Regions from separate parts of the Novosphingobium sp. BL-S-21 genome, predicted to be linked through region 3. Evidence: riboswitches for the same ligand, from Rfam matches in the RefSeq annotation. Region 3 holds a riboswitch; each other region holds the start of a gene.
What was found. A riboswitch is a leader RNA that binds a small molecule or an ion and turns the genes downstream of it on or off. The one in region 3 is predicted to bind cobalamin.
Positions count from the first base shown of each region.

Region 1: linked by a shared signal. The riboswitch ahead of cobW (cobalamin biosynthesis protein CobW) and the one ahead of ACZ1J6_RS06910 (cobalamin biosynthesis protein CobG) in region 3 are both predicted to bind cobalamin.
Region 2: linked by a shared signal. The riboswitch ahead of ACZ1J6_RS21370 (TonB-dependent receptor plug domain-containing protein) and the one ahead of ACZ1J6_RS06910 (cobalamin biosynthesis protein CobG) in region 3 are both predicted to bind cobalamin.

Region 1 covers NZ_CM145495.1:1,091,229-1,093,484, forward strand. The annotation lists gene cobN (cobaltochelatase subunit CobN) at 1-106, opposite strand, end outside; gene cobW (cobalamin biosynthesis protein CobW) at 252-1,301, opposite strand; cobalamin riboswitch at 1,491-1,733, opposite strand; gene ACZ1J6_RS04280 (histidine phosphatase family protein) at 1,766-2,256, opposite strand, start outside.
Region 2 covers NZ_CM145496.1:2,691,033-2,693,288, reverse strand. The annotation lists gene ACZ1J6_RS21370 (TonB-dependent receptor plug domain-containing protein) at 1-1,456, opposite strand, end outside; cobalamin riboswitch at 1,630-1,820, opposite strand; cobalamin riboswitch at 1,900-2,123, shown strand.
Region 3 covers NZ_CM145495.1:1,744,027-1,746,282, reverse strand. The annotation lists gene ACZ1J6_RS06915 (DUF899 family protein) at 1-308, shown strand, start outside; cobalamin riboswitch at 431-658, shown strand; gene ACZ1J6_RS06910 (cobalamin biosynthesis protein CobG) at 835-1,968, shown strand; gene ACZ1J6_RS06905 (precorrin-8X methylmutase) at 1,969-2,256, shown strand, end outside.

The DNA.
Region 1 (2,256 bases), 650 kb from region 3:
CGCTGTCCGCCACGGTGAGGATCACCATGTCGCCGGGAGACTGGTCGAGGTCGATCGCCTCCTCGCCGTTGGAGATCGTCCCCGGCGTGGCGGACAGCAGGTGCATCAGGCGTTCCCCCCGACACCGCGACAGAACTCTTCCTCGTCATTGCGAGCGAAGCGAAGCAATCCAGGGCGGCTCTGCGTGGCTCTGGATTGCTTCACCCGCTTTGCGGGTTCGCAATGACGAAGTGGGGAGGGGAGCCTAAGCTTCACGCTGCCACGGCGCCGAGAACGTCTGCCAGCCCGGCCTCGATGGCCGCGCGGTCCAGCCCGTTCTGGCCGATCACCACAAGCTGGGTGCGGCGCGCTTCCTGCGGCAGCCAGGCGCGGTCGTAGAAGTGCTGGATGCGCGGCCCCACGGCCTGCACGACAAGGCGGCTCGGCTTGCCGCCGACCGCGACCATGCCCTTCACGCGCAGCACGTCATGCTCCGCGATCAGGTCCTCGAGGCGGGCGAGCAAGGCGTCGAGATCGGCAACATCACCGCCGGAGACAACGAAGCTGTCGAAGTCGTCATGGTCGTGATCCTCGTCCAGCCCGTCGATGTGCGAGGGGCGGGAATCGAGGTCGTCCTCGGCAGCGGCGGTGATGCCCAGCAGCGCGGCGATATCGACCGCGCCGTGGTCCGCGCGCACGATCTTCACGCCGGGACGCGTCTCGGCCAAGACCAGCGTCTCGACGTGGGCGAGGGCGTCTGCGTCGACGAGGTCGGTCTTGTTGAGCACGACCATGTCCGCGCAGCCGAGCTGTTCCTCGAACAGTTCTTCCAGCGGGCTTTCATGGTCCAGCATCGGATCGGCGGCGCGGGCTGCGGCAAGCGCGGCCTCGTCCGTGGCGAAGCGGCCGGCGGCCACGGCATCGGCGTCGATCAGCGCGACCACGCCGTCCACGGTGGCGCGGGTGCGGATATCCGGCCACTGGAACGCCTTCACCAGCGGCTTGGGCAGGGCGAGGCCGCTCGTTTCGATGATGATGTGATCGGGCTTGTTCTCGCGGTCGAGCAGCTTCTGCATGGTCGGCAGGAAATCGTCGGCGACGGTGCAGCAGATGCAGCCGTTGGCCAGTTCGACGATGTCGTCTTCCGGGCAGGCCTCGTCATTGCAGCCCTTCACCAGTTCGCTGTCGACGCCGACGTCGCCGAACTCGTTGATGATGAGCGCGAGGCGGCGGCCCTTGGCGTTCTGGAGCAGATGGCGGATCAGCGTGGTCTTGCCCGCGCCGAGGAAGCCGGTGATGACGGTGGTGGGAACTTTGCTCATATCTCGTCTCCCGTGCGCCAGCGACCTGAAACGGCGGGACGTCCCGTCGCGGGCGCGACGATGGCGGCACGCCGCGACGGACCGGCGCACGGGCGCCCGACGCGATATGCCGCTGCGGCCCCGGCCGCATGCATCACGTCGCTCAGACGGAAGAGTTACCGTGCCTTGGCCATTCCCTGGACCCGGGCAAGAGCGACATCGACGCCGGCAGGTTTCCTGGCTCGCGGGTCATCACGCGATGCACGGCCTTCCCAGGCCTCGCATGACTTAGCGTCCGGCCCAGTGGCTGCGGTGGGGGCCTTGCCCCGCCGCGAATGTGCATCGCGCTCGCCGCTTACAGTTGCAGGGACAGCCGCGGATCGGGACGGCGAACCGTCCTTACCGCGTTCCGGTATTAAGCCCCTTGCGGGGCACCGGCGCGATCTTCGTCCGGTCGCCAGAAGGCATCCCGAACCCGGAGGCGATTAGCCGGGGACGCCCCGCACCGCAAGACCCAGAGACTGCAATCGCCAACTCCGGTTGAAGGAAAGAACGGTGCAGGAGAGCGGCGCCACATCGATGGCAAGCGCTGCGCGCAGCGGCAGATCCAGCGCATGGGAGAGGGCGGCGCGGATCGTCATCGGGTGCGTGATGGCGCAGGTCGGCGCATCGGAGCCGGCAGCGCGGTCCATCCATGCCCCGATCCGCGTGCGAACCTGATCCAGTGTTTCACCCGCAAGCGCGCCTTGCGCGGGTTCGGCCAGCCACCGGCCGAGCTGTCCGGGATCGCTCGCCTCGATCTGCGCGAAGGACAAGCCTTGCCACTCGCCATGATCGATATCGGCAAGCGCCGGTTCGGTCCTGGCCGTAAGCCTCATCGCCGAGGCGGTCTCGGCAGCGGCGCGGGCGGGGCTGGCTTGCAGCGCGGCGTGGTAGCGTTGGGGCAACCTGGCCAGGGCGGCATCGCGTCGCCCTG
Region 2 (2,256 bases), on a different replicon from region 3:
TGGGGCAGTAGGCAAAGTCGATCAGGTTGTCGGTATCGCGCTCGAACCAGGTCGCCGACAGGCGTAAGGCTTCGCCGAAGCCCTGCTCGGCGCCCAGTTCCCAGCCTTTCGCCTTCTCCGGCTTGAGATCGGCCACGCCGTACATGCTGAACAGCTGATAGAGCGAGGGCGCCTTGAAACCCTCGTCATAACTGGCACGCAGTATCGTGGCGCCGCCATTGGGGGTGTAGACCGCGCCCGCGCTGAACACCGTGTTGCCGCCGAAGCGCGACTGGTGATCGTAGCGCGCGCCGCCATTGAGCGTCAGCCCGGTGAGCGGGGTCACGCGCAGTTCGCCGTAGACGCTCTCGGTATTCGCCCGGCTGGGCACGAGGGCATAAGCCGCGGTGCTGTTCGCGGGCGAGGCGGTGGTCATCCGCTGTTCCTCGCGCTCGGCGCCGAACACGGCCTGGATGGCCTCGCTGAACGTGTAGGTGCCCTGGTACTCGAAACGGCGCACGCGGCCATGGGCGTCGAACGTCAGTTGGCGGACTTGCCGTGCGGGGTCGAAGTTCTCGCGGTCGGTCTCGGTCTGGAGCACGGCCACGCGGTTCGCCAGCCGGCCGTCCAGCAGCGCGAAGTTCACCCCGGCATAGCCCGACCATTCGCGCGTCCACCCATAGGCCAGGGAGTCGCCGGAGGTACCGTCGAACGCGTTCCGCGAATCCGACCAGTAGCCGCGCAGATCCAGCGAGATGCCAGGCGCGACGCGGTAAGTCATCGTGCCGCTGGCCGCGCTGCGCCGGTAGCCGTCGTCCTCCGTGCCATTCGCGCGCGCGGAGATGCCGTCCGTGGCGAAGCGCGAGGCGGCAATGCGCCAGTCGACGGCCTCGGAGGTGCCGCCAAGACCCACGCGGGCCGAGACGGTGTCATGGGTTCCTGCTTCCACCGCGAAGCTGCCTTCCAGCGGCGCGGCCGCGCGGCGGGTGCGGACGTTGACGACACCGCCGATGGCATCGCTGCCCCAGAGGATCGATTGCGGACCGCGCAGGATCTCGACGCGATCGGCATCGTCGACCAGGAAATTGGCAAAGCCATAGCCTCCCGCCGTCGATGAGGCGTCCGACAGGCGCATCCCGTCGATCACCATCACCGTCTGCCCGGCATCGGCACCGCGAATGCGCAGCGACGTGGTGGTGCCATAACCGCCGTTGCGCGACATGCTGATGCCGGGCGTGCGCAGCAGCACATCGGTCAGCGCGATCGGCTGGGCCGCAACGATCTGCGCCTCGTCGAGCACGGTGACGGTATCGGCCACCCGGTCGGCCGCAACGGGCGTGCGCAGGACGGTGACCACGATGCGTTCGTCCAGAGGCACTGCATCGGCCTCCTCGGCCAGGGCCGCGAGCGGGTGCAGCGCCCCTGCAAGGGCTAGCGCGAGAGCCAGGGGGCTGGCGGCGGGAATTCGGCAGTTCACGGCATGTCCTTCGCACGAGCATCGACCCGGCCGGGTCGGCACGCATGCGAAAGGCAGGGCCTCTGCCGCCCATGCAGCGGACGACGCCCCCTCCCGCGCGGCGCGTGCCGGCACGGCAATGGCTGTCGTTGCGCGAGGAATGGCCCCGTTCGCCCGGCTCACCCTGTCCGGTCGAAGAACGACGGCGTCAGGCAGGTCTCCTGGCTCACGGGTCAGTGCCGTTTCGGCCGCCTTCTCAGGGACTTGCACCCCCAATGGCGAATTGGCCGCACGGCTCGCCGCTTACAGTTGCAGGGGCAGCCCGGGCATTCACCCGCGTTCCCTTTTGATCCCCTTGCGGGGAACCTGTCGCTGGAGCGCCCCTATCCCGGTGGGGTGCCGCGTGCAAGAGCCCGGCGCTTGCGCGTGTCCTGCCCGCGCTTGCGCTCTCTGGCGAAGTGCCATAGGCCCGCCGGGCCAGGGGGGCCCGCAAGGGCTTAATCGGGAAGTCCGGGCCAGAGGGGTAATCCCGCTGGAATCCGGCACTGCTCCCGCAACTGTAACCGGGGATGCGCCCCGCCAGCACGCCATTGGCACCGCGCGGTGCCGAGAAGGCGGCGGAAGGCGCGCCGATTCCGAGAAATCGGGCCCAGGAAGTCAGGAAACCGGCCCCCAGCCGTCGATCCTTCGCGCGGGCGGGATGTACCGGGCGGACGGGGGCCATGCCCGATGCGGAGCGCTGCTCCCCGCGGACCCGGTCTTTCGCGAGACGACAAGCCGTACTTGCGCCCAGGAGGATCGAACCGCCATGCCGCCCTGCC
Region 3 (2,256 bases):
TCCGGTTCCTCTCGGCCGAAGGCAGCAGCTACACACGGGACTATTTCGGCAACACGGCCGGCGTAACCCCCGCCATGCGCCAGGAGCGCGGGTACGAGGACGGAAAGGACTGGGACGAGCCGATGATCAATGTCTTCCGTAAGGACGGCGGCGAGGTTCGGCATTTTTGGGGCGGCGAACTGCTCTACGCCCCGGAGGAGCCGGACCAGCACCATCGCTCGCTGGATGCTTTGGACCCGGTCTGGGGCTTGCTGGACCTGCTGCCCGAGGGGCGCGGAGATTTCTTCCCGAAGCTGAGCTACCGCTGACCGGGGGTCTCTAACCACGTTCCCGGCGCGCGTCCCTGTTTGGACGTGGCTCCATGAGACTTGCGGATCGGCATTTCCTGCGTTAGCGCCCCGGTGCCCGCCCGATCCGTCAGGATCGGCGGGCAAGATCGCGCCGGTGCCTCGAACGAGGCTTAATAGGGAACGCGGTGAGAGGGTTCGTCCCTCGAATCCGCGGCTGTCCCTGCAACTGTGAGCGGTGAGCAAGATGCCGTGGCTTCCCCCGGGGAGCCGGCCACTGGATCGCGGGCGCCCGGCGCCACGGACCGGGAAGGCCGAGCATCGCGCTTTGACCCGCAAGCCAGGAGACCTGCCGGCGCATCGGTCGCTCTTGCCCTGGCCCAGGGATAGGCCAAGGCTCGGTACTCCGCGTGAGCGACGAAGCCGTGCGGCTGGGGCTGCATCGGCGCGCAGGACGGGCGTTCATCGCGCCCGCCCGTCGTTGCGTGCGGACCGACGCCCGTCGGCAAGCCCCGGTCATCGTCGCTGCGCGCGAGAGGATGATGCCGTGGGGCAGGATGAAACGCGCGTCCCGATGACAGGCTTCGCCTTGCGCGGATGGTGCCCGGATGCCTGGCGTCCGATGATGGCCGGAGACGGGCTGATCGTGCGCGTGAAGCCCCGGCTGGCGCGCCTGACCGCGGCCGAGATCGCGGTGCTTGCTGATCTGGCGCGCCGTTTCGGCAGCGGTGCGATAGACATCACCAATCGCGCCAATCTCCAGATCCGCGGTGTCCGCGAGCAGGGCTGGCAGGATCTGCTGCGCGCCCTGGTCGACCGGGGCCTGGTCGATTCCGACGCTGCTCTGGAGGGGCGGCGCAACCTCCTTGTCGCACCCGGCTGGGATCGCGGGGACGATACCGCGCGGATCGCGGAAGAACTCCTGGGCCGTCTGGGCGAGTTGCCCGAATTGCCCGGAAAGATGGGCATCGCGGTCGATGCCGGCCCCGTCGCCACGCTGCTGGACAGCCCTGCGGATTTCCGCATCGAGCGCGCGGAAGCCGGCGGCCTGCTGCTCCGCCTCGACGGGCGCGAGAGCGGGGTTTCCATCCTGCCGGAAGAGGCCACAGACCGCCTGATCGCGCTCGCGCACTGGTTCGTGGAGACAGGCGGCGCCGCTGCCCGCCGGGCCTCGCGCCACACGGCCGCTCTTCCACAATGGGCGCGGGGGGATGGCCGTCCCGCCGTCGGAGCCGCTGCGCCGCATGGCTACGGGGTGCCGTTCGGGCGGATCGAGGGGGAGGCAATGGTGCGGCTGATGGCAGCGACCGGCGCTGCGGCGCTTCGCGTTACGTCTTGGCGGCAGCTTCTGGCCGAATCCGAGGTGCGAGAGCCGGTGGAGGGCTTCATTCGCGATCCCGGCGACCCGCTGCTGCGCGCCGATGCCTGTCCGGGCGCGCCGACATGCCCGCAGGCGACGGTCGAAACGCGCGAACTGGCGCGCCGGTTGGCGCCGCATGTGTCCGGGCGCCTGCACGTTTCCGGCTGCGCGAAAGGCTGCGCGCGCGCACGACCGAGCGACGTGGTCCTGACCGGGCGCGACGGCGTCTTCGACCTCGCCCTCCGTGGCCGCGCGGGCGACCCGCCGACGCTGGGCGGCCTTTCTCCCGACCATGTCCTTGCTCATTTCGGAGCCTCATGAATGGCGCATATCTACGAAAAGGATGGCGCGGCCATCTATCGCCAGTCGTTTGCGACGATCCGCGCCGAGGCGGACCTCGCCGCCTTTCCCGCTGACGAGGAGCGCATCGCGGTCCGCATGATCCACGCCTCGGGGCTGGTGGAGCTGGCGCGGCACATCCGCTTCTCGCCCGGATTCGCCCGCGCGGCGATGGCGGCGCTGGAGGCGGGTGCGCCGATCCTGTGCGATGCGCGCATGGTGGGCGAAGGGATCACTCGCGCCCGGCTTCCCGCGGACAATGCGGTGATC